DNA from 4 places in the Priestia megaterium genome. Region 1 is predicted to be linked to each of the others. Evidence: predicted binding sites of a transcription regulator. Region 1 holds the regulator's gene; each other region holds the start of a gene.

Evidence for each region. The regulator Rex, encoded in region 1, represses fermentation and respiration genes when NADH is low (regulators of the CRP and FNR family bind a similar motif). The targets are predictions, from matches to a motif close to TTGTGAAATATTTCACAA.
Region 2: CEQ83_RS02625 (L-lactate dehydrogenase) is a predicted target of Rex. The motif match lies at 3,534-3,551, and genes of this name have one in related genera.
Region 3: CEQ83_RS09180 (cytochrome c oxidase subunit II) is a predicted target of Rex. The motif match lies at 3,994-4,011, and genes of this name have one in related genera.
Region 4: CEQ83_RS25485 (cytochrome ubiquinol oxidase subunit I) is a predicted target of Rex. The motif match lies at 5,545-5,562, and genes of this name have one in related genera.

Annotation. Positions count from the first base shown of each region.
Region 1 covers NZ_CP023317.1:206,373-214,326, forward strand. Annotated here, with positions in the region: gene rimI (ribosomal protein S18-alanine N-acetyltransferase) at 1-376, shown strand, start outside; gene tsaD (tRNA (adenosine(37)-N6)-threonylcarbamoyltransferase complex transferase subunit TsaD) at 373-1,389, shown strand; gene CEQ83_RS01205 (ABC-F family ATP-binding cassette domain-containing protein) at 1,645-3,579, opposite strand; gene CEQ83_RS01210 (redox-sensing transcriptional repressor Rex) at 4,038-4,676, shown strand; gene tatA (twin-arginine translocase TatA/TatE family subunit) at 4,730-4,915, shown strand; gene tatC (twin-arginine translocase subunit TatC) at 4,931-5,686, shown strand; gene CEQ83_RS01225 (YdiK family protein) at 5,713-5,940, opposite strand; gene CEQ83_RS01230 (CPBP family intramembrane glutamic endopeptidase) at 5,937-6,665, opposite strand; gene groES (co-chaperone GroES) at 6,965-7,249, shown strand; gene groL (chaperonin GroEL) at 7,317-7,954, shown strand, end outside.
Region 2 covers NZ_CP023317.1:491,692-499,645, forward strand. Annotated here, with positions in the region: gene CEQ83_RS02615 (zinc-binding dehydrogenase) at 1-812, shown strand, start outside; gene CEQ83_RS02620 (lactate permease LctP family transporter) at 910-2,490, opposite strand; gene CEQ83_RS02625 (L-lactate dehydrogenase) at 2,553-3,509, opposite strand; gene CEQ83_RS02630 (cation diffusion facilitator family transporter) at 3,843-4,718, shown strand; gene CEQ83_RS02635 (methyl-accepting chemotaxis protein) at 4,860-6,878, shown strand; gene CEQ83_RS02640 (RluA family pseudouridine synthase) at 6,916-7,827, opposite strand.
Region 3 covers NZ_CP023317.1:1,819,574-1,827,527, forward strand. Annotated here, with positions in the region: gene CEQ83_RS09160 (CitMHS family transporter) at 1-1,039, shown strand, start outside; gene CEQ83_RS09165 (acyclic terpene utilization AtuA family protein) at 1,050-2,384, shown strand; gene CEQ83_RS09170 (AtuA-related protein) at 2,365-2,676, shown strand; gene CEQ83_RS09175 (chitobiase/beta-hexosaminidase C-terminal domain-containing protein) at 2,705-3,811, shown strand; gene CEQ83_RS09180 (cytochrome c oxidase subunit II) at 4,201-5,139, shown strand; gene qoxB (cytochrome aa3 quinol oxidase subunit I) at 5,141-7,108, shown strand; gene cyoC (cytochrome o ubiquinol oxidase subunit III) at 7,110-7,709, shown strand; gene cyoD (cytochrome o ubiquinol oxidase subunit IV) at 7,710-7,954, shown strand, end outside.
Region 4 covers NZ_CP023317.1:4,969,822-4,977,775, reverse strand. Annotated here, with positions in the region: gene CEQ83_RS25515 (glutamate-5-semialdehyde dehydrogenase) at 1-265, shown strand, start outside; gene CEQ83_RS25510 (sugar porter family MFS transporter) at 539-1,924, opposite strand; gene CEQ83_RS25505 (alpha/beta hydrolase) at 2,116-2,892, shown strand; gene CEQ83_RS25500 (LacI family DNA-binding transcriptional regulator) at 2,988-3,998, shown strand; gene CEQ83_RS25495 (threonine/serine exporter family protein) at 4,143-4,904, shown strand; gene CEQ83_RS25490 (threonine/serine exporter family protein) at 4,919-5,374, shown strand; gene CEQ83_RS25485 (cytochrome ubiquinol oxidase subunit I) at 5,675-7,081, shown strand; gene cydB (cytochrome d ubiquinol oxidase subunit II) at 7,068-7,954, shown strand, end outside.

The DNA.
Region 1 (7,954 bases):
TTTTACGACACCTTGGAGTGCAGAAGCATTTCAAAATGAGTTAACCAATAATCAATTTTCAACTTACATTGTGATGGAAGAAGGAGAAAATATTATTGGTTATTGTGGAACGTGGATTGTTATTGACGAAGCACATGTAACCAACATTGCGCTATTGCCAGACTACCGAGGCAAGGGACTCGGTGAATTGCTGCTCCGCAACGTGATGGACGTTCTTCGAAAACTAGGTGCTACGTCAATGACATTAGAAGTTAGGGTATCTAATCATATTGCACAATCATTGTATCAAAAGCTAGGTTTTAAACCTGGAGGTATTCGTAAGAATTATTATTCTGATAACAATGAGGATGCATTAGTTATGTGGGTGAATTTATGAATGAAAATCAATTAATTTTAGCATTAGAAACAAGCTGTGATGAGACAGCAGCAGCTGTGATTCGAAACGGTCATGAAATTGTAGCCAATGTGGTGGCCTCTCAAATAGAAAGCCATAAACGATTTGGCGGTGTCGTACCGGAAATTGCATCTCGTCATCATGTAGAACAAATTACAGTAGTAGTTGAAGAAACTTTAAATCAAGCGAACTTGACGTTTGCAGATATAGATGCAATAGCTGTAACGGAAGGACCAGGGCTTGTGGGAGCACTTCTTATTGGCGTAAATGCAGCCAAAGCGCTAGCATTTGCACATCAAAAGCCATTAATTGGTGTTCATCATATTGCAGGACATATTTATGCAAATCAGCTAATCAAAAAACTAGAATTCCCGCTCTTATCGCTAGTTGTATCTGGCGGGCATACGGAGCTTGTATACATGGAAAGTCACGGTCATTTTAAAGTGATCGGTGAAACAAGAGATGATGCAGCAGGAGAAGCCTACGATAAAGTAGCCCGCACGTTAAACCTTCCATATCCAGGCGGACCTCATATTGACCGCCTTGCACATGAAGGAGAGCCATTAATTGATTTGCCGCGTGCTTGGCTAGAAGAAGGATCCTATGATTTTAGTTTCAGTGGATTAAAATCAGCAGTTATTAACACTGTCCACAATGCGAAGCAAAAAGGTGAAGAGATTCTTCCACAAACACTTGCTGCTAGCTTTCAAGCGAGTGTCATTGATGTGTTAGTAACTAAAACGATTAAAGCTGCAAAGGAATATAACGTTAAGCAAGTTTTATTAGCAGGAGGAGTTGCTGCTAATAAAGGGCTTAGAGCAGCGCTAGAAGAGGCATTTGAACCCCTATCAAATATTGAGCTTATTATCCCGCCGCTATCTCTATGTACGGATAATGCCGCAATGATTGGAGCAGCAGCAAGCGTACGATTTGCTCAAGGAAAACGTTCAGATATGTCATTAAATGCAAACCCCGGTTTGGACTTGGAAGAGTAAGTGACGAATGAGATTTATTTCTCATTCGTCTTTTTTTGTGGATAAAAATGATTTATCAACAATATTCAATAAATTTAGAATTGACTGTGGATAATTATGTGGAAAAGTCCGTGCACTCAGTACACGGACCTGTTATCAACAAGTTTTAATTATGAAAATCAGACAGATATCCACTATTTATTCACAGAGTGGATAAAGCTTGCTCTTAAGCGCATGAACAAGTAAATAGGATGAATAGATACGCAAAAATATAGGCTACTCTTCTAGAAGCAGCTGTAATTCTTCCCACTCTTCCATTAATGTGGATAACTGTGAAGAAATTTTTTCATTTTCACCGTTTAATCTTGATACTTCTTCGTGATTTTGATAAATTTCAGGGTCACAAAGAAGTTCTTCATTCGCCGCTTGGGCGGCTTCTAATTTGTTTACTTCAGTTTCAATTTCTTCAATGCGGCGCGTTCGCTGTCTCATCAATTTCTTTTGTTCTTTATCTTGTTTATAGGACTGTTTATCTACTTTTACCGTACGTTCTTCGTTTGCTTTTATATTTTCTAATTCTTTGATTTCCTCTATTTCTGCTTTCTTTTCTACATAATAGTCATAATCTCCAAGAAATTCTTCTACTCCTTCAGGAGATAGCTCTGCTATTTTATTGGCAATACGATTAATAAAATAACGGTCATGTGAAACAAATAATAGAGTCCCTGGGTAATCAATTAACGCATTCTCCAGTACTTGTTTGCTATCTAAATCAAGATGGTTAGTAGGTTCATCCAAAATTAAGAAGTTAGCTTTTTGAAGCATAAGCTTCGCAAGAGCCAAACGTGCTTTTTCACCACCGCTGAGCGTGGAAACGATTTTCAGTACATCATCACCTGAAAACAGAAAATTTCCAAGCGCTGTACGGATTTCTTTTTCAGGTTTGGCTGGGTAGTCATCCCAAAGTTCATTTAAAACGGTTTTATTAGACGTTAAATTGGCTTGCTCTTGGTCGTAATAACCAACCATTACGTTTGAGCCAAAAGAAATGGTTCCAGTCTTGAAGCTTAGTTTATCCACAATACCTTTTAATAAAGTTGATTTCCCAACTCCATTAGGACCAACCAACGCAAGGCTTTCACCTTTTTTAATCCGAAGGTTTGCCTCTTGCACGACATATTTGTTTTCATCATACCCGATAGACACGTTTTCGAGATTTAAGACTTCATTTCCGCTTTGACGCTCAATTTCAAACGAAAAACTAGCTGATTTTTCACCTTCATTAGGTCGGTTTATTAACTCCATTCGATCGAGCTGTTTACGTCTGCTTTGCGCACGTTTTGTAGTCGACGCGCGGGCGATATTTCGCTGAATAAAATCATTCAGTTTTGCGACTTCATCTTGCTGCTTTTCGTACTGACGCAACTCTTTTTCATAGCGCTCGGCTTTTTGTACGAGGTATTTAGAGTAGTTGCCCGTGTACTTCACCGTTGTTTTTTGTACGACTTCATACACTTGATTTACGACTTTATCAAGGAAGTAACGATCGTGTGAAACAATTAAAATAGCTCCTTCATACCCTTGCAGAAACTGTTCCAGCCATGCTAAAGTTTCAATATCTAAGTGGTTGGTAGGCTCATCGAGAATAAGCAAGTCTGGCTTTGTTAAAAGCAGTTTTGCAAGAGCCAAGCGCGTTTTTTGCCCACCGCTCAAGGAGGAAATAGGGGTGCTATAGTCAAAGTTTGAAAAACGGAAACCGTGAAGAATAGATCGTGTATCCGCTTCATATTGATAGCCGCCTAAATCTTTGAACGTTACTTGAAGCTGATCGTACTCTTTGGTTAGTTTTTCGTATTGAACTGAATCATTAAAAATATCTGGATCGCCCATCTTCGTTTCAAGCGTACGTAATTCTTTTTCCATCTTCTTTAACGGAGCAAAGACAGTCATCATTTCTTCCCATATGGAGAGTGTTGACTCAAGAACTGTATCTTGTCCCATATAATCAATGGAAACACCCTTAGGTTTAATAATTTCTCCGCTGTCATAGGAAAGCTGCTCAGCAATAATTTTTAATAAAGTTGATTTACCAGCACCGTTTCGTCCCACTAGGGCAATGCGGTCTTTTGATTGTACTTCTAACTTTATATTCGATAAAATGGGTTCTGCCCCATAGTATTTTGTAATACCGTTCAATTGTAGAATAATCATTTTTTCACCTCTAGTAGTATATCCATAGTGTATTTTAACATATTTTTAACTACAAGTTCTTCCTACAAGCGTTTGTAATTTGTAGAGGGACAAGGACAAATGATGAAGCGAATGTTTTGATTCATGAAATAAAATGATTTTACCTGCACATTTTATACAGGATACTATGTTAAAATAAGAGATAAGTGCATCTCTGAACTTATCTATGATGGATGTGAAAAATCCGTCATGACTAACAAACGGATCCTTTGAAGGGCTAATTGCTTCGTTCTACATACCGACTTTAAGGAGTGCTGAATAGACAAAAGCCGTCGAGGTGTGAAGCGGAGTATATATAAAACAAGAGAAAAGAGAGAGAATTGGAAGCGCTACCTCAAAGCGGTTGATGCTTTGTGAAAGGTAATGCAATATGACTTGAAAATGTTAGTAATGACATACATGAACTGAGGGGGTACAACGTGAACACTGAACAATTAAAAATACCACAAGCAACGGCTAAACGATTGCCGCTTTATTATCGTTTTTTGAAAAATTTGCATGCTTCTGGTAAACAGCGTGTGTCGTCAGCGGAGTTAAGTGAGGCAGTGAAAGTGGATTCTGCTACTATTCGTCGGGACTTTTCTTACTTTGGTGCATTAGGAAAAAAGGGATACGGCTACAATGTGAATTATTTACTTACATTTTTCCGTAAAACGTTAGACCAAGATGAAGTAACGAAAGTAGCACTGATTGGCGTAGGGAATCTAGGAACGGCCTTTCTAAATTATAATTTTATTAAAAATAATAACACCAAAATTGAGTGCGCTTTTGATGTGATAGAAGAAAAAGTGGGTACAAAAGTGGGCGACGTGCCGGTCTATCATCTTGACCAATTGGAAGATTATATGAGTGATGACATCTCAGTAGCGATTTTAACCGTTCCTGCTACTGTTGCTCAGCAAATTACTGATCGTTTAGTGAGTTGCGGAATTAAAGGAATTTTAAACTTTACTCCTGCACGCTTAAACGTACCGGATGAGATTCGACTCCATCATATTGATCTTGCTGTAGAATTACAGTCGCTCGTCTACTTTTTGAAAAATTATCCTGTTGAATAAGGCGGACTGTGTTACGATTTCCTTAAGTCTAAATTAATAAGGAGAGTGGGAATATGGGGATTGGAGCAGGCAGTTGGATTATTATTGCGATTGTAGCACTGCTTATTTTTGGACCGAAACGGTTACCGGAGCTAGGAAGATCAGTGGGCCAAACGCTTAGAGAGTTTAAGCATGCCGCTAGCGGTGCATCAGAAGATCGTGAAAAAGATAAACAGCGTCAAGTAGATGACAAAGAGTAAAAGGGTGATCATAGTATGACCGAACAAGAAATGTCAATATATGATCATATAGGAGAGCTGCGAAAACGCATTTTAATTGTTTTATTTTTCTTTGTGATTGCCACAATTGGCGGCTTTTTTATAGCGGATAAGGTTATTGTCTATTTACAGCATGCTGATGAGGCAAAGAATTTAACGATGAATGCATTTCGGTTAACAGATCCAGTTAAGATTTATATGCAATTTGCTGTTATTATCGGCTGTGTACTTGCAGCTCCTGTTGCACTGTATCAACTTTGGGCATTTATTAGTCCTGGTTTATATGAAAAAGAGCGTAAGGTAACGCTTGGATATATTCCTGTTTCCATTTTTCTCTTTATCGGCGGTGTCTCTTTTTCTTATTTTGTGTTGTTTCCATTTGTCGTCGATTTTATGACGCGCGTTTCTGATGAGCTGAATGTAAACCAAGTGATTGGCATTAATGAGTACTTTTCTTTTTTAATGCAGCTCACACTGCCTTTTGGCCTGTTGTTTCAGCTTCCTGTCGTCGTGATGTTTTTGACGCGTTTAGGAATTATAACGCCTATGTTTTTATCTCAAATTCGAAAATATGCCTATTTCGTACTGCTAGTTATTGCCGCACTTATTACACCACCGGAATTGCTCTCGCACATGATGGTGACAGTGCCGCTCTTAATTTTGTATGAAATCAGCATCATTATTTCCCGCATTTCGTATCGCAAAGTGTTAAAGGCAAGGGCAGAGCAAGAAAGAGAAGATGTTAGTATGTAAAAAAAACCACTGAAACAGTGGTTTTTTTATTTGGATGAATCATCTTGATTTTTATATTGCTGCTGCAATTTTTTAATTTTGTAGTGCAAGATAAAGATGCGAACCGCAAACCTGAAATCGAATGCGGCTACGAGTGCAAATAAGATTGTGGGGAAATTCCAGACGGTTTCCTGGGCATTTTGAATTGCCAAGTAGGTGAATAAAATCCCCATAATAATATAAATAAACCCTCGTGTTAAAGGGATATTCTTCATAAAAACATGCCTCCAAAAATGAACTGCATTTGTTCTGCTTGTTTTTGCATTTCTATAATTTTATCTGCAAAAATAGTTTGAGATAAAATAACGATTGTATTCATCAAAACATGAGCAATAATAGGTACAACAATTAGTCTCGTCCTTGCATAAAGGAATGCAAATACAAATCCCATAGCTGTATACACAAGTAAATGTTTAAAATCCCAGTGTACCGCAGCGAAAATAAGGGAACTAATAAATGCAGAGATAAAGAAATTGTATCGTTTGTGAAGAGAACCAAAAATAATCTTTCGGAAAATAATCTCTTCTAGTATTGGTCCAATAACAGACGTAACGACAATAAGGAACGGCGTTGCTTTAACAAGATTAACAATATTTTGTGTGTTTTCAGATACTTGGGTAATGCCAAGAGCGTGCTCAATCATACCTGCTACAGCTTGACCAGCCATAGCGAGAAACACCCCAAGGACTGACCAGACAACAGCAATCGTTTTTCCAGCATGTTCTATACGCATGGACATGTCACGGCGCAGCAGCAGTAAGACAATAAGTAAACCAAGGATAAAGCTAATGATAGTCCAATAAGTCAAAAGCATGACATTCGCTGTTCGAACTGGATAGTCATCAAACATTCCTGTTAATTTTAACAGCGGTATACCAACAACTCCTGAAAACTGCATAAGGATGTAGGTGAGGATAACATACCAATAACGTTTTTCCAATCTTCTATACTCCTTTAAAAGGTTTTTATGTATATATGTCGAAGAAGTACTGTAAAGTTAGTAATTTCTTCTTGCTCGTATTGTAACATACATATTATTGAACAGAGAAAAGAATGCTTTATTTCTCAAAATCGTCGAAATCTAAGACTATTATATGTAGTTGTCGTAAATTTTAAATTTTTTTTGTTTAATACTTGCAAAAAAAACCCACTTTGTTTTAATATAATAATTGTGTTAGCACTCGTTGAGGTTGAGTGCTAATAAAAATGCAAACATATTATTTGAGGAGGTTGTTTCACTTGTTAAAGCCATTAGGTGATCGCGTAGTGATTGAACTTGTAAAATCTGAGGAAAAAACAGCAAGCGGTATCGTGTTACCGGACAGTGCAAAAGAAAAACCACAAGAGGGTAAAATTGTTGCTGTTGGTACAGGCCGAGTATTAGAAAGCGGTGAGCGTGTAGCTTTAGAAGTAGCTGCGGGCGATCGTATCATCTTCTCAAAATATGCGGGTACTGAAGTGAAATACGAAGGTACTGAATACTTAATTTTACGCGAAAGCGATATTTTAGCTGTAATCGGCTAATTTTAACCACAAACTTATCATACGTAAAAAATAGATTATTAAGAACATCTTGAGGAGGTCAAGGAACATGGCAAAAGACATTAAATTTAGCGAAGAAGCACGTCGCGCAATGCTACGTGGTGTAGATACATTAGCAAATGCTGTAAAAGTAACGCTTGGACCAAAAGGTCGTAACGTTGTATTGGAAAAGAAATTCGGTTCACCGCTTATTACAAATGACGGTGTAACAATTGCAAAAGAAATCGAATTAGAAGACGCATTTGAAAATATGGGTGCTAAATTAGTAGCCGAAGTTGCTAGCAAAACAAACGACGTTGCTGGTGACGGTACAACTACTGCAACGGTTTTAGCGCAAGCAATGATCAGAGAAGGTCTTAAAAACGTAACGGCTGGTGCTAACCCAATGGGTATCCGTAAAGGTATGGAAAAAGCAGTAGCTGTAGCGGTTGAAGAACTAAAAGCAATCTCTAAACCAATTCAAGGTAAAGATTCAATTGCTCAAGTAGCGGCTATCTCAGCAGCTGACGAAGAAGTAGGTCAATTAATTGCTGAAGCAATGGAGCGCGTTGGTAACGACGGCGTTATCACACTTGAAGAATCAAAAGGTTTCACAACTGAATTAGAAGTGGTAGAAGGTATGCAGTTTGACCGTGGATATGCATCTCCTTACATGGTAACTGATTCAGATAAAATGGAAGCTGTATT
Region 2 (7,954 bases), 290 kb from region 1:
CAGACGGTGCAGGTATTATAGAAGAAGTGGGAGAAGGCGTAAAAGGTTTAAAAATTGGAATAGAAGTGATCATTAATCCAAGTCTGGAGTGGGATCGTATAGAGGACATTCCGTTTACGCCTAAAATTTTAGGTGGTCCATCGAATGGAACGTTTGCAGAGTATGTAATCATAAAAGCGGATAATGTTGTGCAAAAGCCGCCTTATCTATCTTGGAAACAAGCGGGAGTTCTTTCATTATCAGCTTTAACTGCGTATAGAGCTCTCTTTACAAAAGGGCAGTTAAAAAAAGGAGAACATCTACTTATTCCTGGTATAGGGAGCGGAGTCGCGACTTATGGCTTGTTATTCGCAAAAGCTATCGGAGCTGACGTAACGGTTACTTCTAGAAGTGATAAAAAAAGAAAGCAAGCCCTAAAGTATGGAGCTGATTATGCATTAGACAGTGGAAGTAACCTAAAAGAAGAAATCAACGATAGAAAAGTAGATATCATACTTGATAGTGTGGGGGCAGCTTTATTTCCGACGTATTTTGAAATACTAAAGCCAAATGGAAGAATTGTTAATTTTGGTGCGAGTTCTGGAAATGAAGTTGAATTGCCTCTAAGAACTATTTTTTATCCTCAATTCAATATACTTGGCACATCTATGGGAAGTCAGGAAGAATTTGTGGACATGATGGATTTTATAGAGAAACATCAAATTAAACCAATCGTCGATAGATTCTATCCGCTGTCAGAGGCAGCTGCAGCTTGCGAACGATTAGATAAAGGAAAACAATTTGGCAATATAGGTTTACTTATTTCAGAATAAAAAAATCCCCGGCGCTAACTGGGGACTTTTTTATATAATCAAACGTTTGTTTAAATGAAAGAAACAAGGTAATAACAGGATTTTTAGAAGTTTTTTATCATAACCACCAAGCCAATAAAAAGGTAACAAATCCTCCTAGTATCAAAAATCCCATGCTGTATTTGAGCGTGTATTTAAACAGTTCACCCTCTTTTCCAGCTAAACCTACTGCTCCAGCAGCGACAGCAATTGATTGAGGAGAAAGCATTTTAGCCATCACGCCGCCGGCAGTATTAGCCGCTACGAGAATAATTGGCAAGACATTAATTTGCTGAGCTGTAGTTAGCTGCAAGTTGCCGAACAGCGCATTATTCGATACGACAGACCCCGTTAGAAATACGCCAATCCAGCCAAGAAATGGAGATAAAAATGGAAAATAAGCAGCTGATGTAGCGAGTGCCAATCCAAGTGTAGAGGACTGTCCTGAATAATTTGAAATAAAAGCAAAAGCAATGACCATCATAATCGTCATAATAGGTCTTGATAGTTCTTTTACGGTTTCCAAAAGAGTGGTCCATGCCACTTTTGCCGATACGTTAAGCAAGAAAACTGAAAGGATACAAGCGATAAGAATTGCCGTACCTGTTGCTGCAAATAAGTCTATTTTTAAGACAGCAGCGTAAGGCGTAGGATCTTTTACTAAAGGCGCTGCTTTAATTACGTGATTGTGTAAAAATGGGACGTTAATAAGCAGGTTCAGATGTTCAAGCGCCGTTTTGACAAAAGAAATGCTCCAAGCCGTAACGAGTATCGTTAATAGAATAAAAGGAGACCAAGCCTTTAAAATTTGTTTTGGTGACAGGCTGAAGCTTTTAGCTGCTGCCGAGCTTGTTCTTTTAATATAAAAAGCAAGAGCAAGCAAACTCACAATAGAAGATGTGATATTTGGAAGTTCAGGGCCGATGTATGTAACAGTTAAATACTGCGTCAGTGCATAGGAAATGGCTGTGATGCTCGTTGCTTTCCATACGTCTTTTAATCCTTTTATCCCATCCATAATAAAGACAAGTAAAAAAGGGATAAGAAAAGAAATAATCGGAAGCTGCGTGCCAAGAAAATGAGCAATTTCTTTTGGATCAATGCCAGATACTTGTCCTGCGACAATGACAGGAATCCCCATGGCGCCAAAAGCTCCTGAAGCTGTATTAGCAATTAAGCATAGCGCCGCTGCTTTTAACGGTTTGAATCCAAGTCCAACTAGAAGCGCTGCTGTAATGGCAATTGGAGCTCCAAATCCTGCTGCTCCTTCTAAAAAAGCATTAAAGGAAAAAGCAACAAGCAGCATTTGCAAGCGGGGGTCATCGGTTATTGAAATAATAGATTGCCTAATGGTAGTAAACTGTCCGCTTTTGACAGTTAGCTTGTATAAGAACACCGCGCCGATAATAATATAGCTGATGGGCCAAAGTGCATACAAAAACCCATAGCCTGTGGCTCCTAAGACCATTGAGGCAGGCATATCATAAAAATAAATAGCAATAATCATAGAAAGAAGTACCGTAATACCAGCAGCAATGTGTCCTTTTAATTTCAAAAGAGTTAAAGCAATAAAGAAAAAGATGATGGGGATGAGTGCAATTAGTGCAGAAAGCCAAATATTATTTAACGGATTATATACTTGAGTCCACGTCATATTCATACACCTCTACTACATATTTAAAACAAGGGAGCGGGGGAGTCCCCCGCAAAAATCTTTTGATGTTACACAAAAGCTCTGTCGCGAGTTTGCTTAAGAATGCTAGCAGAGTGCTCGAGCTGCTGCTGTTCGTGAGGAGTTAAATTCAATTCAATAATTTGGCGCACGCCGTTTTTATTAATGATAGCCGGCACGCCGATATACACATCAGAAATACCGTATTGTCCTTCTAATAAAGCAGATACCGTTAAAATAGAATTTTCATCATCTAAAATAGCCTTGGTGATGCGTACAAGTCCCATCGCAATTCCGTAATAAGTCGCTCCTTTTCGATTAATAATATGGTAAGCCGCATCGCGTGTTTGTTCGAATAGATGCTGCATATCCGGCTCTTTTTCAATAGCAGCAGTATTGATAAAATGTTCGAGCTTCACACCGCCAATTTGCGCGTGGCTCCAAACAGGAAATTCCGTATCTCCATGTTCCCCCATAATATAAGCGTGGACGTTGCGAGAATCTACTTCAAAATAGTCGCTTAACAAGTAGCGGAAGCGAGCTGTGTCAAGAATCGTTCCTGAACCAATTACTCGTTCGTTTGGTAATCCTGATACTTTTTGTGTAACGTGTGCGAGAATATCAACTGGATTTGTTGCCACTAAAATGATGCCGTCAAATCCGCTGTTCATAATATCTTTTACAATGCATTCAAAAATTTTAACGTTTTTTTCAACTAGATCTAAGCGCGTTTCCCCTGGAGCTTGATTAGCGCCCGCTGTAATAACTACTAAATCAGCGTCAGCACAGTCTTTATAATCTCCAGCCCAGATTTTCATCGGTGTGGAAAATGGCATACCGTGATTGATATCGCGTGCTTCACCTTCCGCTTTTTCTTTGTTCATATCGATTAACACTAATTCATTGGCAATACCTTGATTCACCATTGAAAAAGCGTAGCTTGAGCCAACAAAACCAGTTCCGATAACAGCAACTTTTCGTGTTTTTGGTGTAAATTGTGTTTTCATTTGTATCATCCTTTGAATTTTATTTTGTGATGTTTTTCACAATGTTAGTGTAACAAGAATAAATACCCTCGGCTGTGATAAAAATCACACCCTTTAAAAAATAGTAAACAATTTTACAGGGCGATTTAAAAAAAGGGTCCTTCTACATGAAGTGCCACATTTAGAACGATCTCAAACGTTTAAAGTGTTGAGTAAAGGCAACTTGTTTTGCGGAAAGCTAAAGAGTTTAACATTCTCTATTTGTATGTTAACAGCCAATAATGTTTCTATAGACCCACACGAAATCCATTTGTTACACTAAGTTTGCTTATTTTGAATAAAGGAGTTGAAGGGATGGAGAACTACTATGAGCAAGCCCAAAAAGGCGCTTGGGTTAGTATCTTATCATATATCTTTTTATCAGCATGTAAACTTATTATTGCGGGTGTCACCGCTTCCTCTGCATTAAAAGCCGACGGTCTTAATAATGTTACAGATATTATTGCATCAATTGCCGTCTTAGTCGGCTTAAAAATCTCTAAAAAACCTCGTGATAATGATCATCCCTATGGACATTCCAGAGCGGAACATATCTCTTCACTTATTGCTTCTTTTATCATGATGGTCATTGGACTAGAAGTATTGGTCGATGCGGGTCAGTCATTATTTATGGACAAATCTGAAGCGCCTAATTTACTGGCTGCTTGGGTAGGTCTTGGAGCGGCTGCTGTTATGGGTGGTGTCTACCGATATAATATTAAGCTTGCTAAAAAACTTGATAGCCAGTCTTTATATGCGGTTGCTAAAGATAATTTGTCTGATGCACTTGTGAGCATAGGGGCTGTTGTGGGAATTTTCGGCTCGCAATTCGGCTTGCCCTGGCTGGACGTGGTAGCTGCTTTTGCTGTGGGAATTATTATTTGTAAAACAGCCATCGAGATTTTTAAAGAAGCGGCTCATTCTTTAACGGACGGATTTGATGAAGAAAAGTTAGGACACTACAAAGAAAGCATTGGGCTTGTAGAAGGGGTAAAAGAAGTAGAAGATGTGAAAGCGCGCAAGCTTGGTAATCAAGTCGTGATTGATGTAACTGTTAAAGTAGATCCTCATTTAAATGTTATTAAAAGCCATGAAATTGCTGATCAAATTGAACATATGATGAACGATGAGCATCAGATTAAAGATACGCTTGTTCATATTGAACCTGATGCATACGAAAAGCAAAAATAAAACCAGCACGTTCTTTCGTTATGAAAGGATGAGCTGGTTTTATTTTTGGGGAAATTTGAAATAAATCACAAAAACTTCTTCAAAAGTGAAAATGAAAAGCCGTTATTAGTAATATAAAGATTTTTGTAGAAGGGTGAGGGAATGAAGAGGTTAAGTGCAAAACTCGTAGTATTTTTTAGTATTTTTATAGCTATTTTATTATTAGTTGTTTCAGGGGCTGTTTATCAATTTACCAAAACACAAATAGAAAAAGATGTAGAAGTTCAGTCTCAAAGTCAAGTGAAAGAGTTAAGAGAAACGATTCATACGTACTTAGACATGTATAGTCGTTCTTTGCTGACGTATAGTGAAAATGATGTAATTGTTAATTTTGTTAAGCAAGAAGGAGATCAAACAAACCAAGAGAAAAATCCGTATTTTACATGGAACACAGTTCAAAAAGAGTTTACACAGTTTAAAGAAAAGTATCCTAACTTAGTACTTGAATACATAGGCACAAAAAATAAAGGAATGTATTCTGTTCCTAAGCAAGAGTTTGGTTCAAACTATGATCCGACTTCCAGGGTGTGGTACAAACAAGCAGTAGAATCACCTGATGAGGTTGTTTACACGGATCCATATGAAGATGCAGCAACGAAAAAGACGGTTGTGACGATTGCAAAGGCTATTTTAGATCCAGATACTAAAAATGTGCTGGGCGTTATAGCTACTGATTTAGACTTAGATGCATTAAAAAACATTGTAGGTAAAGCAGAAGTAAATCACGGTGGATATGCATTTTTATTTGATCAAAATGGCACAGCGCTCGTTCATCCAACAGAAGCTGGAAAAAATTTAATGAATCAGCCATTTATGAAAAAAATGTACGAAGCAGACCGGAATAAAGATTTCATGAAGTATACCTTTCAAGGTGAAGAGAGAGTGATGGCATATGATACTCTCGAAGGAACGAATTGGAAGATAGGAAACGCCTTTATTTATAATGAAATGCTCTCAAGCGCTCATCATTTACTGAATGTGATTGTCTGGATTGCGTTAATTGGCATCTTATTATCAGTGGTGTTAACCATCTTTTTCTCAAGAATCATTACGAATCCGATTCGCCGCTTGAAAAACGAAGTAGCCAAAGTAACAGCTGGCGATTTAACAGTTCAGGTTCAGACGAAGTCAAAAGATGAAATTGGTGAACTTACTCATTTATTTAACGATATGGTAGCTAAAATGAAAACATTGATTGGCACGGTTCAGACGTCTGTTGAGACAGTAAAAACGTCTGTTGAAGACTTGAGTGCTGTATCTGAAGAAGCAACTGCATCCAGTGAAGAAATTGGCCGGGCTATCCATGAGATTGCCAGCGGCGCCACGCAGCAGGCTTCTGACGCTGACTCTACTAATCACAAAACGATGAGTTTATCTTCACAAATTGAAGAAGTCATTGAACAAAACGCCCAGATTAATAAAATGACGATTGAAGCTGTAACCATCAATGAAAAAGGCTTAAAACAAATGCAGCTGCTTCGCAATCAAACTACCGAATCATCTCAGACGATTCACGGTGTTCAAACGGTAATGGAAGAGTTAACAAGTAAGATGAAAGAAATTGAATCTATTATTTTTACAATTAATAGCATTTCAGATCAGACAAATTTACTTGCACTAAATGCTAGTATTGAAGCAGCTCGTGCAGGAGAACATGGCAAAGGATTTGCGGTAGTAGCTGAAGAGGTACGAAAACTTGCTGAACAGTCCTCTCAAGCTACTGAACAAGTTCGCCACACGATTGCAGCGATTCAAGGGGAAGTCGCGGCTGCTCGTGAAGAATGCAACCGGACAGAAGAACTTTCAAAATCTCAAGACTTTGTGGTAGGAGACACAGAACAAGCTTTTCGTGAAATTGCTACTACCATTGAGCAGGTGGCAGCGGCTGTCGAACATGTAACAAGCAGCATGGACAGCATTGATGAGCATAAGGAAGACGTGGTAGCGGCCATTCAAAGTATAGCAGCTATTGCACAGCAATCAGCAGCAGGAACGGAAGAAATTACGGCTTCTACAGAAGAACAAATTAGAGCTATTTCTACTGTTTCTCAATCGGCTGAACATTTGCAAGAGATTAGTGAAGAATTGGCGAACTTGATTCGTCAATTTAAAATTAAATAAAAAAGAGCGCCAATAACATATTGGCGCTCTTTTTTATTTAATAGGAAAACAAGTTGCTGTACGGTAAAAAAACCTGCTGATCTGGAGGTGCAACAGCTGACACGCGCTGATGTGTAAACGGGTGTATAAAAGAAAGCTTAATGGCATGTAAAGCTTGCTGCTGATCTTTTAATCTCTTTCCGCCATAAAGCGTATCACCAAGTAATGGATGGCCGATGTGACTCATATGAACACGTATTTGGTGAGTGCGTCCGGTCTCGAGCGAAAGTTCAATAAGCGTTTCATTTTTTGCCATATTGCGCTTTAACACGCGATAAGATGTTTTGGCAGCTTGTCCCGTTCTAGATACTCTTCTTCTCGTAGCGTGATGGCGATCGCGTCCAATAGGTTCATTAACGATTCCTTGCTCTTGTTTCATGAGTCCTTGGACAAGAGCAACATAAGTCCGGTTAATTTTACGTTCAGCCAGCAGCTGGTCAAACACAGAGCTTGCTACAAAATGCTTCGTGAATAAGATAGCACCTGATGTATCGCTGTCCAAACGGTGAACGTGTCTAGGTTTTGTTTTGAGGCCTATTTTTTGAAAATAAGCAGCTACAGCATTTAAAAGAGTTTTTTGGTCCTGCTCTGATGAAGGATGAGTATTTAGGTTTATTGGTTTGTTTACGATTAGCACGTGTTCATCTTCAAACAAAATCTCTATATTAACATGGTAAGGTGTTATTTCATTAGGTTCTGCTTCAAAAAAAGGGAGTGATACTCTATCATTTTCCTTAAGAGTATTCCTCCATGGTAAAGGCTCACCGTTTATAAGCACATTTTTATTCATCCGAAACTGATGCAACGTTTTTTTGGGAATACGCCATTTCGTTTTTAAATAATCTTCAATTGTTTGCCCTGCATCATTTTTTGCGATTTTATCTTCTAGCCATTGGCCGTGTATACTCATATTTAATCCCTTCCTTACATACTAGTAAATATCCTTTAATCTTTAAAAAGAACTTGTAAATAATTAGGAGGAAATAACTACCTGAAGTTCTCGTTTTATGTTTATGTTATGCTAAATAAAGAGACAT
Region 3 (7,954 bases), 1.6 Mb from region 1:
GCTTCGTCTAGTTAAAGGAGATCCATTAAAAGTAGTCGTAGGTACAGCTATTGTTACGATGCTTGTATCATTAGACGGTGACGGTGCATCTACTTTTATGATTACCATTACAGCGCTGCTACCTCTTTATAAAAGATTAAAGATGAATCCTCTTATTTTATCAGGAGTGGTTGCTTTAGGAGCAGGAGTTATGAACTTAGCTCCTTGGGGGGGGCCTACTGCTAGAGCCATGACTACATTTAATGCAGATTCTTCTCAATTATTTAACCCTGTTATCCCCGCGATGATTGCTGGGATTGTGTGGGTGTTAGCATCTGCTTTTTGGATTGGGAAAAAGGAGCGGCAGAGACTAGGAGTCATTGAACTAGAAGAACATATACAAGGGTTTACAGAACATGCAGCTGCTCTAGAAATGAAAAAGCCCCAGCTTTTTTGGTTTAATCTTGCTTTAACAATTTTGCTTCTTATCGCGTTAATTAAAGTATGGCTGCCTTTACCGATTTTATTTATTGTCGCGTTTGCAATTGCTCTTTTAGTCAATTATCCAAATCCAGAAGAGCAGCAAAAACGCTTACTAAGCCATGCAAATAACGTTTTAATTGTTTCTACGATGATTTTCGCTGCAGGCATTTTCACGGGTATTTTGACAGGAACAAAGATGATAGATGGAATGGCTTCTGCAATGGTTAGTATTATCCCTGAATCACTAGCTTCTTACTTACCTGTACTAGTAGCAATTACAAGTATGCCTCTTAGCTTAGTGTTTACACCGGATGCCTACTATTTTGGGGTCTTACCAATTATTAGCCAGACGGCTTCTAACTTTGGCATCAATCCAATTGAGATTGGCAGAGCAGCTATTCTAGGACAAATGACAACTGGATTTCCATTAAGTCCTTTAACCGCATCGACCTTTATCCTTGTAGGGTTAGCCGGAGTGAATTTAGGCGATCATCAGCGTTTTATCTTTAAGTGGGCCTTTGGAACGACCATTGTTATGACGATTGTGGCATTAATAACAGGAGCAATTACTATTTGAGGTGATAAAAATGATAAGAATTGGATCAGGCGCGGGTTTCTCAGGAGATCGATTAGAACCGGCGGTTATACTAGCTGAAAAAGGAAATTTAGATTATTTAGTATTGGAATGTTTAGCCGAAAGAACAATCGCACTTGCCCAAAAAAGAAAAAGTCAAAACCCTTTAATGGGTTATGATCCTTTGTTAGAAAAAAGACTAGAGCCTCTTTTACCTATTATTAAGGAAAATAAGGTGCGAATTATTACCAATATGGGAGCAGCCAATCCAATAGATGCTGCTGAAAAAGTTGTTGAAATAGCTAACCGACTAAACATTGAGATAAAGGTAGCAGCCGTAACGGGAGATGATGTACTAAAGTTGATAGATAGGAATGGATTGACTCTAGAAACAAATGAACCGATATCTCATTTTGGTAACGTTATATCTGCAAACGCTTACCTTGGTGTGGAAACAATATTGCCAGCTCTAGAGACAGATGCTCAAGTTATTATTACTGGTAGAGTAGCAGATCCGTCTTTATTTGTTGCTCCAATGGTACACCATTTTGGATGGTCTTTAGACGATGTAGATAAAATTGCTCAAGGAACAGTAATTGGACACTTATTGGAGTGTGGGGGACAGATAGCTGGTGGTTATTTTGCTGATCCTGGAAAAAAAGAAGTCCCACAGCTTGCTGAATTAGGATTTCCATTTGCTGATATTAAAGAAGATGGGACAGCAATTATTACTAAAGTAGAAGACACAGGAGGAGTCATTAATTTAGCTACTGTAAAAGAACAGCTGCTTTACGAAGTAACTGACCCTCATCAATATATAACACCAGATGTTATTGCTGACTTTACTTCGGTTCATTTGCATGAAATTAAATTGAATCAAATTCATGTATCTGGTGGAACAGGTATACCAAGACCTAAAACGTTAAAAGTCAGCGTAGGTTACGAAGCAGGTGTTATTGGAGAAGGAGAAATTTCCTACGCTGGTTCCAATGCTCTAGAAAGAGCTAAGCTAGCCGGTGAAATTTTATATAGTCGTTTAAAAGATAAAGTAGTCGACTTAAGAATTGATTATATCGGTCTTTCCTCCGTTCATAGAGTTTCTTTTCAAGAATCAGCTCCTTATGAAATCAGACTGAGAGTAGCAGGGAGATGTCTTACTTCAAAGGAAGCAGCCAAAATTGGAGAAGAGGTAGAAGCTCTTTATACGAACGGACCAGCGGGCGGAGGCGGAGCAAGAAAGTATGTTAATGAGGTAGTAGGTATTGTGTCGACGTTGATTCCACGAAACAAAATAAAAACTTATCTTACATTAAAGGAGAGCTTAACAAATGAAAAAGAAATTATATGAACTTGCTCACAGTCGAGCTGGAGATAAGGGAAACACGCTTATGTTATCACTAATTCCATATAACGAAAAAGATTATTTCTTATTACGTGAAAAAGTGACTGCTTTGGAAGTGAAAAAACACTTAAAAAATATTGTAGAAGGAGACGTTGTTCGCTACGAGGTTCCTAATATATCAGCTTTTCAATTTGTATGTCACCGCGCATTACTTGGTGGAGTAACTACTTCTTTAGGAGTGGATACGCACGGGAAAAGCTTAAGCTATGCCCTTCTAGAAATGGAAGTAGACATTTAAAAAACCATATAAAGGAGGTACATTATCAATGAATAATATATCAATACAAAAAGTTATAAGTTTTATTACTGTAGGAGTTCTTATTCTAGCTTTTTTCCCTTTAAATATCGTCGCGGCAAAAGGAGAAAATGATTATAGAAACGTAAAAAAACCAACTTCTTCAGTTTTATCAGGCGAATATTATCTAGAGCAGAAGGTTGAATTAAAGACAAACACACCAGGTGCGAAGACTTACTATACACTTGATGGGAGCACTCCGACCAGTCAAAGCAATCCGTATACGAACCCACTTATTATTAATAACGATACGGTGCTTAAAGCAATTTCCATAAGAGGAAACGCGAAAAATAAACATCAAAAGAATCATAGTGGTATAGCTATATTTACTTATTCATTTGAAAGCAGAGAATCTATAGCTACTCAATTTTTATCATTCACTTATAAGGCAATGCCTTACCGACTTTATGTACCTAAAGACTATGATTCTAAAAAATCATATCCCCTGGTGCTATTTTTACATGGAGGTGGTGAACGAGGAAATGATAATAAAAAACAGCTTCTTGGCAACGACGGAGCGATCATTTGGGCTTCACCAGAAAATCAACGAAAGCACCCCGCTTTTATTTTAGCTCCCCAAGCTCGTAATGTACCAAGCGGGGGCTTCACTGTTACAAGAGATAATAACAATGAAGTCAATTTAGCAAAAGTATTCGAAACATCAGAAGATTTAAAAACGGCCTATGAAATTCTACAAAGTGTAAGAAAATCCTACAATATAGATAGTAATCGCCTTTATTCTACAGGATTATCTCAAGGAGGATTTGGCACATTTAACTTAAATATAGAACACCCTGATTTGTTTGCTGCTATGGTTCCAATAGCGGGAGGAGCCGATCCAGCTAAAGCACATCTTCTTACACACAAACCGATATGGGGATTTCATGCTGAAGACGATTCTATCATTCCTGTTACCTATTCAAGGAATATCATAGAGGCTATAAAAAAATCTGGGGGGCATCCGCTATATACGGAATATCCTAAAGAATTAAAGTATGACCATGCTTCATGGGTTCCAACGTATCGGAATCAGAAAATGATTGATTGGATGTTTCAGCAAGTAAAGCAAACAAACTAGTAAGAAATAAAGCTCCATACTTCATTACTCCCAAAAAGCTCTTCCAGTTAATAAGAACTGGAAGAGCTTTTTTACTTTTATCAGAATCTACGCGCTAGGAGAAAGATATTTCACACCACATTTAACCAAATATGTGACGAAATTATGGTAAAGCCATTTAAACTAGATAAAAATCGCTTCAAGTGTGAGAAATATCACACCTTTTAAACATACAACATGATAATTTTTTAGGAGTAAGCAATATGTCATGACAAACTTCAATATGTTAGGAGGTTTTTAGCCTTTTGATCTGTTGAGATGCATCTCTAATATGAACGTTTATATACCATTATTATGTACAGAGGATTTAGAGGAAGGGAGCCTGAACTTAGGTGAGAAAGCAAAAATCAATGCATATTAGCAAGTTAATCATTCTCTTCGTATTCATCACAATTTTTTTAGCAGGCTGTGATAGTCGTTATTTGATTTTAAATCCACAGGGGGCGGTAGCTCAAAAAGAATACCAGTTAATTATTTTTTCCATAATTTTATGCGCAATTGTCGTTATTCCTGTTTTAGGTCTGCTTGTGTATATCGTTTTACGCTACCGTGATAAGCCTGGAAACAAGGCTCCGTATCGACCAGATTGGGACGATAGCAAGCGTCTTGAATTTATTTGGTGGGGCATCCCCATTATTATTATTGGCATTTTAGGTTTCGCTACGGCCAAGACGACTTATGAATTAGTAGATCCGCCGAAAAAAGATGTAAAGCCGCTAACGATTGAAGTAACGTCTCTTGATTGGAAATGGTTATTCCAATATCCGGATCAAGATATTGCGACAGTCAACTATGTCGAAATTCCAAAGAATGTGCCCGTTCAATTCGTGCTAACGTCAGATGCACCTATGAATTCCTTTTGGGTACCCCAGCTAGGAGGACAATTATATACAATGCCGGGAATGGCCATGGGGCTTTGGCTACAAGCTAATCACAAGGGAGAATATTTTGGTTCGGGTGCTAATTTTACGGGTGAAGGGTTCGCTCATATGAACTTTAAAGTTAAATCTACATCGACAAAAGAATTTAATCAGTGGGTAAGGCAAGTAAAAGAAACAGCACCAGCTTTAACAAAAGCTGATTATAACAGTCTTGCAAAACAAGGTCTTTCTTTAGAGAAATCGTATTCTACCATTCCTAAAGGTTTGTTCCAAGAAACTGTCATTAAAAACGGTGGTCAATATTATAGTCAGCATCACCATATGAAAAATGAAGACATGAAGACAATGAATGTGGCTTCTGATGAACAAGCACATACACAGCACGAGCACCAGGAAGGAGGAAACTAAGTTGTTAGACAAATTAAAAGATTTTTCATCTCATTTTTTTGTGACAGGGGAGCCAATGATTTACGGAGCCGATGTCGCCATATTGTTAACACTAGCCGGTATTATTTTTGTTCTTACGTATCTTAAAAAGTGGAAGTGGCTATGGCGTGAGTGGCTCACAACGGTGGATCATAAAAAAATTGGAATTATGTATATGCTTTCTTCATTGTTAATGCTGTTTCGAGGCGGAGTAGATGCATTATTGATGCGTATGCAACTAGCATTCCCTCAGTGGCATTTTCTAGATTCTAATCATTACAACGAAATTTTTACTACGCACGGAACCATTATGATTCTATTTATGGCAATGCCGCTTATGTTTGCTTTCTTTAATATTGTTGTACCTCTTCAAATTGGAGCAAGAGATGTCGCCTATCCTTTTTTAAACGCGGTAAGCTTTTGGCTATTTTTCTTTGGCGCCATGCTTTTCAATTTGTCGTTTGTAATCGGAGGATCGCCAGATGCAGGGTGGTTGAGTTATCCGCCGCTTTCTGGCATGCAGTTCAGTCCTGGACCAGGTCAAGATTTTTATATTTGGGGCATTCAAATATCAGGTATTGGCAGCTTGGCTTCTGGAATTAATTTTATTATGACCATTTTAAAAATGCGTGCGCCTGGCATGAAACTTATGCATATGCCGCTATTCACGTGGTCTGTTCTAGCAAGCTGTATTATTATCATTTTCGCGTTTCCTGTATTAACCGTAACGCTTGCTTTATTGTTTATCGACCGCTTCTTTGACGGACACTTGTTTACCATGACCGGCGGTGGAAATCCGATGATGTACATTAACTTAATTTGGATGTGGGGACATCCTGAAGTGTATATTGTTGTGCTTCCAGCATTCGGCATTTTTTCTGAAATTGTTGCAACGTTTTCTCAAAAGAAGATATTTGGCTATAAATCTATGGTTTTTTCAATGATGATTATTAGCGTTCTATCGTATTTCACATGGGTGCATCATTTCTTTACGATGGGTGCAGGTGCTAATGTAAATGTGTTTTTTGCTATTACCACGATGGCCATCGGGATTCCAACGGGTGTTAAAGTGTTCAACTGGTTATTTACAATGTTCCGCGGCCGTATTCAAATGACCCAGCCGATGCTATGGACAATTGCTTTTATCCCGTGCTTTGTTGTGGGAGGAGCAACGGGTGTTATGCTTTCAGCAGCTCCCGCAGACTATCAGTATCATAATAGCTACTTTTTAGTTGCACACTTTCACCAAGTGTTAATCGGAGGCGTTGTATTCGGCTTCTTTGCAGGTTTGTACTATTGGTGGCCAAAAATGTTTGGCTTTAAGTTAAATGACCGTCTTGGCAAATGGGCATTTTGGACGTGGAATATTGGTTTTTATGTATGCTTCATGCCTCAATATGCACTAGGGTTTATGGGAATGACGCGCCGTATTTATACGTACGACTTTGACATGGGATGGGGACCGCTGAACGTTATCTCTACAGTGGGAGCCTTCTTTATGGGCATAGGGTTTATCTTTCAAGCATGGCAGATTCTTCATGGCATTAAGTACGGAGAACGAGATGTAACAGGAGATCCATGGAATGGACGTACATTAGAATGGTCCATCCCTTCACCTCCGCCGCACTATAATTTTGCAGTGATTCCAACAGTAACCGGGCAAGATGCGTGGTGGACGATAAAAGAAGAAAGAAAAAAGAAAAAAGCGAAGGAAACAGCGGCTTTTTCTCCAATTCATATGCCTAAGAATTCAGGTATTCCATTTATCATGTCGATTTTCTGGTTCATTGCTGGTTTTGGCTTAACGTTCCACTGGGTATGGGTGGCGATATTCGGTTTGACAGGAGTAGGAGCTTGTTTACTAGCTCGTTCTTTTCAATACAACTCGGACTATTATATTCCCGTGGATGAAATTCAACATACAGAAGATTCAGTAGGGAGGGTCGGATAACATGGCATATGCGACAGCGCACCACGAAGAACATCATCATGAACATGATGAAGAAATCAAAGTTATGGGTTTTTGGATTTTCCTCGTAACGGACTGCATCTTATTTGGAGCATTATTTGCTACGTATGCTGTTCTTGTTAATCATACTGCGGGAGGCCTTACGGGAAAGGAATTTTTTGAAGTTCCAGGATTTGTTTCTGAAACGTTTATCTTATTAACGAGCAGCTTTACGAGCGGATTAGCTGTATTGAGCATGCACAAAGGAAAAATAAAGCCTTTAATTGGCTGGCTGATCGTAACGCTGCTTTTAGGTGTATGCTTTGTTGGCCTTGAAATTCATGAATTTCAAACTATGGTTCACGAAGGAGCAACCATTTCCACAAGCGCATTTTTTACGGCTTTCTATACACTAGTTAGTACACACGGGCTGCACGTTTCGGTTGGCATCATTTGGATGATTTCAATTACAATCCAGTTAAAACGATACGGAATTACCTCTGTAACAAAACGAAAAGTGACGATTATCAGCTTATACTGGCATTTTCTTGATGCTGTCTGGATCTTCCTTTATACGGTTGTGTATTTAATGGGGGTGATGTAGGTGGAGAACCATGGGTCGTTAAAAGCTTATACAACCGGATTTATTTTCTCACTTATTTTAACCGTTATTCCTCTACTGCTGGTATTAAACCACGTACTTGCTAAAAATATATTACTAGCTAGCATTCTAGGAATGGCCGTGCTTCAATTTTTTGTTCAATTGTTTTTCTTTATGCATATTAAAGACGGAGAGAAGCCTCGTTATAATGTGATGGCTTTAATACTTGGAATCGTTTTTGTTATTAC
Region 4 (7,954 bases), 260 kb from region 1:
GATTTCCCATATTAATGTTCATAGTTCACATCATTCTGAAGCGATTGTAACAACAAATTATGCTCATGCTCAGCGTTTTTTACAGCGCGTTAATTCAGCTGCTGTTTATGTGAATGCTTCGACGAGGTTTACGGACGGAGAAGAGTTTGGTTTCGGGGCAGAAATCGGAATTAGTACACAAAAGCTTCATGCGCGTGGACCAATGGGATTAAAGGAATTAACAACATTAAAATATATTATTTACGGAGATGGACAAATTCGATAAAAAGAAGAGGCTGGGACGAAAGTATTTTAGACAAAGTAAAACCGAACCATTGATCAAAATTTTTGATTAGTGGTTCGTTTTTTTTGTTAGGGTGAACATAGTTTTCATCTGTTTAAATTCTTCTAGTAGTTGATTGGAGGGCGAGATGAAGACTCCCGCGGAAAGCGAAGTCTTGCACGGAAATCAACTACGGTGTCATAAGCCATTTAGCTCATGTATCCCATTTGTTTTTCTTTAGATTGGATTCATTTAGTTATACCCCAACCTCTTCCCTTACTTCCATATATGTTCAATTTCTTCAAGTGACTTTCCTTTTGTTTCTGGCACCCACTTCCATATAAACAAAAATGAAGCGATACACATAATCATAAAAGATAAAAAGGTAAAAGATCCTCCAGCTTTGTTCCAAAGAATAGGAAAAAACTGAGACACAAACCAATTAGCTATCCACAAGAAAAAGGTAGAAATAGACATTGCATAGCCTCTCGCATGATTAGGAAAAATTTCAGAAATCACAACCCATACAACAGGTCCCATAGAAATATTAAAAAGAAATAAATAAAAAACAATAAGTAAACTAGTAGTCAAGCCTTCAGTACCCTGTGAATGAAATCCAAAAGAAACGAGAAGCTGCGTAACGGCCATACCGGCTGTGCCAATAAGTAATAAAGCTTTGCGGCCAATCCGGTCGATAAGCCACATGGAACAAAGAACGCCTAAAAAGGCAGCTACACCAATCATAGACGTAACAAGGAGCGATAAATCTCCTCTAGCTCCAGCTGCTTCAAAAACTTGCGGGGCGTAATAAATAATGGCATTGATTCCGACAAGCTGTTGAAAGGCTGCAAGTAGAATACCAATAAGCAACGCTTTTCGAAGGCCTGCCTCTTTAAAAAGCGAAAGAGAAGCCGGTTGATTTTCTTTTAACGATTGCTCAATATGATACAGCTCTTGGCGTGCAATGTGTGTACCATTGATTTTAATTAAAATGTCCATAGCTTCTACAGTGCGGTTTGCTTTTACTAGCCACCTCGGACTTTCAGGAACAGGAGAAAGGATAAGAAGAAATAAAAGAGCTGGAATCCCAGAAGCACCGATAATGTAGCGCCATCCTGTGGAATTCTGCCATGCGTCTTCCCCAATAGATAAAATGTAGTCATTTACAAAATAGACAGAAACAATCCCAACGGCAACAGCAAATTGATAAAGAGAGCCTAAGCGGCCGCGCATGTGCGGAGGGGCTATTTCAGAAATATAGGTAATAGAAAGAACGGAGGCCATACCAATGCCTAGCCCTCCAATAATTCGAGAAATAATCACAAAAGAGATGGCTGAAGATAGCGCTTGCATAATTGCGGATACGATAAATAAAGAAGCTGCTAAAAGCAAGATACCTTTTCTACCGAATCGATCACTCAGTTTTCCTGAAGAAAGTACCCCAACGGCACCCCCGAGCAGCAAACTAGATACAACAAAACCTACCATCGTTGGACTGAGATTAAAATGCACTTCCATTAACCCAATAGCCCCTGAAATGACGGCTGTGTCATAGCCGTAAAGTAACCCTCCAAAAGCAGCTGCACATGAAATGAAAATAACAAAAAATAGATTTCCTTTTTGCTCCTTATACTCGTCAGAAGTTACTTTTACTATCCCCATATAAATTCCTCCTTTGAATCGCGTTCACTATTTTAATTTAAAAAAACGTTATACGTAAAACGTTTTCATAAAAGATGTTTTTATGTTAAACTAAAAATTGTAAATAATCAAACTATTTTTTAACTTTTATATGAATTATGTACGTTTTGTTATCAATCAATAGGGAAGAAAAAGTAAGGGGGAAGAGAAATATGGCGTTTATTCAATGTGATTTTTTTTCAGAAGTATTGCAAATAAGTACTTCAATGAACGTTTTGATACCGCAGCAAACAAAATCTCAGATTGGTTTACAAACCAATACAAGAAGTGAGAAACACCCTACGCTCTATTTATTACACGGTCTTTCTGATGATCATACGATATGGATGAGAAGAACTTCGATTGAACGCTACGCATCAGAATTAGGACTTGCAGTTGTAATGCCAAATGTAGATCGTAGCTTTTATAGAGATATGGCTTATGGAAAGAAGTATTGGACGTTTGTAACAGAAGAACTTCCTCAATTGGCTAGGTCATTCTTTCCGTTATCGGAAAAAAGAGAAGATAATTTTGTGGCTGGTCTTTCTATGGGAGGGTACGGCGCTTTAAAATGGGCGTTTCGCAAACCACATCAATTTTCTGCAGCTGCCAGTTTATCAGGAGTGATGGACATTGAAGGGCTTGGAGAACGAGGGGAAGTTCAGTTCCTAGATTATCCTTTGATTTTTGGCATGCCGCCTGTTATTAGACCTGAGGATGATCTTTTCTGGCTGCTTGAAAATCGCCGGCGCTATGGAGAAGTGACTCCGCGTATTTATCAATGCTGTGGAACGGAAGATTTTTTATATCAGGAAAATAAACGTTTTTCCGAGCGATGTAAGCAAGAGCCTATTTGTTTTACATATGAAGAAGGAAAAGGAAGTCACGACTGGGCATATTGGGATCAAAAAATTCGAGATGTGTTAAAGTGGCTGTTTAGTGAAAAGTAGGGAAGGTAGTTTTGGGTGGTTCCGACTTCTAGTAGTATAATAAAGAAAAATGTTTACTTGGTCGATAGACTAAAAGGAAATAGGAGTCGGTACGAATGGGGAGAAAAAAAGTCACGATTACAGAAGTAGCAAAAGAAGCGGGTGTTTCATTAGCTACGGTATCAAGAATTTTCAATAATAAAGACGGTAAAATTAAAATCAGTGAAAAAACAAAACAAAAAGTACTAAAAGCAGCAGCTCATTTAGGGTATCAGACAAATCCATTTGCGGCAGCTCTGCGGGCCCAAAAAACAGGGATTATCGGGATATTAATTAGAGATTTAAAAGACCCATTTTTAATCGAGCTGTTAAAAAAGGTACAGCAGCAAGTTCAAAGTCGAGGGATGGACGTTCTTATTGGACATACGGATTACCAAGAAACAACGGCTGAGCGTCAATTAAATGTGATGATGAATCATTGGTTTGATGGAGTCATTTTATTAGATTATGTAGCCGCTCCGCATCCGTTTGTAGACGTATTAAAACAATATCAAACGCCTTACGTTTCTCTTACAGGAGACGGCTCTTCTGCACTTTGGCCAATTGTACATGTAGATGATGCGGAGGGAATGCAATTAGCTGTTGCTCACTTAACGGACCTTGGCCATAAGAATATCGGGTTCGTTGGAAAAGCTGTAAGCGGAGTCGAGCACCGTCTGTCTCTTTTTTATCAGTATGTACCGTCAGCAAACGCAAAGTTTGTGAAAGAAGATATGAATAACTCAGATGAACTATATCAGTTTATAAATGAGCTAGCTCATCATCCAGAGCCCCCAACTGCGCTTATTTGTGCTACGGATTACATTGCTCTGAAAGTGATACACTGTGCGTGGCAAAACGGACTTCACGTTCCAGCGGATTTGTCTGTTATAGGGTTTGATGATATTACAGAAGCTAGTGAAGCGCAACCTCCGCTAACAACCATCCGTCAACCGATGGAAAAAATGGCTGAAAAAGCAGTAAACCTCTTACTTCAGCAAATTCAGGATCAGCAAGAAATAGATCAGGTACAGTATAAAATGGCACCTGTATTAGTAGAGCGTGAGACCACAAAACGTATGAATTGATAAGGAATGTATATACTATTCCTGAAAGTGTGAGACAAAAAGTCCACACTTTTTTGCATTAACCATTGCGTCCACTTCCCTCTTTCTTATACACTGTATGCTGTAGGGGAAAAAACCAAGCTTTAATATGTTTGGAGCGATTTGATGACACAACAAAAATTAGATAAATATGAAATTATGGACGTTAGCTTACTAGCAGGTAAAATTATGTTAGAAAGCGGAGCAGAAACGTATCGAGTAGAAGACACAATGATGCGGATTGCAGCGTCTTACGGTATAAAAAAATCCCACAGCTATGTGACGCCAACAGGGATTATGTTTTCACTTGAAACGAAAGAACCGACGAAAACGAAGTTAATTCGTATTTCCGAACGAACGACCGATTTAAAAAAAGTAACTATGGTAAATAGCGTCTCAAGAACCATCAGTCAAGGAAACATCTCCTTGGAGGAAGCGTATGAAATGCTACAAGAAATTGAAGCAACGAACGTAGCTTTTCCACTATGGGTTCAACTTGCAGCTGCATCCATTTCTAGCGGATGCTTTTTAATCATGTTTCAAGGTTTATGGACGGACTTTATTCCAGCGATGTTTTCAGGAGGTCTCGGATTTTTAACCGTGGTGTATTTCCACCGTCTTATTCCGATTCGCTTTTTTGCTGAGTTTACCGCTTCGTTAGTTATTGGACTTTTATCAGCTCTTTTAGTCGCTTCAGGACTAGGAACGCAAATTGATAAAATTATTATTGGATCCGTTATGCCTCTCGTTCCTGGGTTATCGATTACCAATGCAGTGCGAGATTTAATGGCGGGACATTTACTGTCTGGATTATCAAAAGGAGCAGAAGCGTTTCTGACGGCATTTGCTATTGGTGCAGGTATTGCCATTGTATTTACGCTTCTATAGAAGGGAGGCATCATATGCATATCGTAGAGCAGATAATTACAAGTTTTATTGCTTCAGCAGCGTTTGGGATTATTTTTAATGTTCCACGTGAATCATTATTAAAAAGTGGCTTTGTCGGAATGATTGGCTGGCTCATTTACTATTTGCTAACGTTCTATGGTGTAGATGAAATTCCAAGCACTGTAGCATCGGCCTTTTTTATTGCTATTATTAGTCAAATTTACGCAAAAATTTATCGTACGCCGATCATTATTTTCACCGTAGCAGGTATTATTCCGCTCGTTCCAGGGGGAACAGCATACGATGCCATGCGTAACTTTGTAGAAAATAATTATAATGAAGCGATTAGTCTTGCAGCAAAAGCCTTTATGATTTCAGGTTCAATTGCCATTGGTATTGTATTTTCTGAAGTCATTAACCAAATCATTCGTCAATCTAAATTAAATGCGAAAGCAAAATATCGACCGTAGAGAAGCAAGCTCAAATCAGAGCGTGCTTTTTTTATGAAAAAATAAAGAGATCCTGCCCTTTTTTGTCACAAGAAAGTCACGTTTTAGTCTAAAAACGTTCAAAAAATGTACGTGCACAGCTAAAAAAATAGACTATACTATGTAAATAGAAAGAGAGACATTACATATGTTTGTGAAACATTGAGCATATTTCTCGAATTGTTATGCTCAATGTTTCACAATATAAGTAAAAGATGCTCAGAAATGAGCAAAGTATCTATGGAAATGATGAATGTTCTTATATATGAAAGGAGAAAGAAGATGGATACAGTCATACTATCACGTATTCAATTTGCATCAACGACGCTGTTTCATTTTATCTTTGTACCGCTGTCTATCGGCCTTGTCTTTTTAGTAGCGATCATGGAAACGATGTACGTAGTAAAAAAAGATGAACAGTATAAAAAGATGGCAAAGTTTTGGGGGCACTTATTCCTGATTAACTTTGCTGTCGGAGTCGTAACAGGTATTTTACAAGAATTTCAGTTTGGCATGAACTGGTCAGAGTACTCAAGATTTGTAGGAGATGTATTTGGTGCGCCGCTTGCTATTGAAGCACTGCTAGCGTTTTTTATGGAGTCCACGTTCCTCGGGCTGTGGATTTTCGGGTGGGATCGTTTGCCTAAATGGCTGCACTGTCTATGTATTTGGCTTGTTAGTCTAGGTACTATCTTTTCAGCGTTCTTTATTTTAACGGCTAATTCTTTTATGCAGCATCCGGTCGGAATGGAGCTAAATAATGGCCGTTTGGAAATGAATGACTTCTTTAAATTGTTAACGAACGGTCAGCTGTGGGTCGAATTCCCTCATACAATTTTAGGTTCGTTTGCAACAGGCGCCTTTTTTATCACGGGTGTCAGCGCTGTTATGCTCTTGAAGAAAAAACATGTGGCTTTTGCTAAAAAATCATTTCAAGTTGCTATCCTTGTAGGGCTAGTTTCAGGTGTAGGAATTGCACTATCTGGGCATGAACAGGCCGGATATTTAGTTAAAACACAGCCGATGAAAATGGCCGCAAGTGAAGGATTATGGGAAAACAGCGGAAGTCCAGGTGCTTGGACAGTAACAGCAAATATTCACCCTGATGAAAAGAAAAATACGAGTGAAATCAAAATACCTTACTTATTAAGCTTCTTATCATACGGTAAGTTTTCAGGCTCTGTTCCTGGAATGAATGAGCTGCAGCAGCAGTATACGGCGAAATATGGAGAAGGAAATTATATTCCACCCGTTCGAACAACGTTTTGGAGTTTCCGCATTATGGCTGGTCTAGGTGGCGTATTATGTGCATTAGGCATTTGGGGTACGTACTTGCTTTCTCGTAAAAAACTTCAAGAAAGCAAACTATTTTTACGTATTATGACGATTGCCATCGCCTTTCCGTTCCTTGGAAGCTCAGCAGGTTGGATTATGACAGAGATTGGCCGTCAGCCTTGGGTTGTATTTGGCTATATGAAAACCGAAGATGCCGTGTCTCCTGGTGTAACAGCAGGTGAATTGCTATTTTCTATTATCTCGTTTTCGTTCTTTTACTTAATTTTAGCTGTGATTATGGTGTTTTTGTTCGTTAAAGAAATTAAAAAAGGTCCAGATCACGATCACGAAGCACATACAAAAGTAACATCAACTGATCCGTTTACAAAGGAGGGATACAATGTTTTCTCTTAATGAATTCTGGTATTTGCTAGTATCCATTCTGTTTGTTGGTTTTATCTTTTTAGAAGGCTTTGATTTTGGGATTGGAATGGTGTCTCGCTTTTTAGGAAGAAACGACTTAGAGCGACGAGCTTTTATTAATACAATCGGTCCTTTTTGGGATGCAAATGAAGTTTGGTTAATTTCAGCAATCGGTGCTATGTTTGCCGCTTTTCCAAACTGGTATGCAACGCTATTAAGCGGGTCATATGTTCTTTTTGTTCTTCTGTTGCTTTCGCTTATCGGACGCGGTGTAGCATTTGAATTTCGAGGAAAAGTTGAAAAACAAGCGTGGAAAAATGCGTGGGATTGGGTTATCTTCTTTGGAAGTCTTTTTCCACCGCTCATTTTCGGCATCTTATTTTCAGCACTAATGAAAGGATTGCCTGTTGAGCGCAACATGCAAATGAATGCCGGCTTTTCGGATATTGTGAATCTATATACCATAACGGGCGGCGTGACGCTAACGATGCTTTGCTTATGGCACGGACTTATTTTTGCGACGATCCGTACGATGGATGACATTAGAGATCGTTCACGAAAAGTTGCCATGAAGCTTTTGCCTGTTAATGCCTTGCTGCTTCTTATTTTTTCAGGCATGACGTTTTTTGAAACAAATTTATTCAGCAATCATAGCCGCTTGATGCTATACACATTTTTTATCGGTATTTTCGTGTATTTACTAGCAGGATTTTTCCTTACACGGAAAAAAGACGGATGGGCCTTTGCTATGTCTGGCTTAATTTTAATTTTATCAATTTCCTCTATATTTGCAGGATTGTTTCCAACCGTTTTGGTTAGTTCAGTCAATGAAAGCTATAGTTTAACGATTCATAATGCAGCATC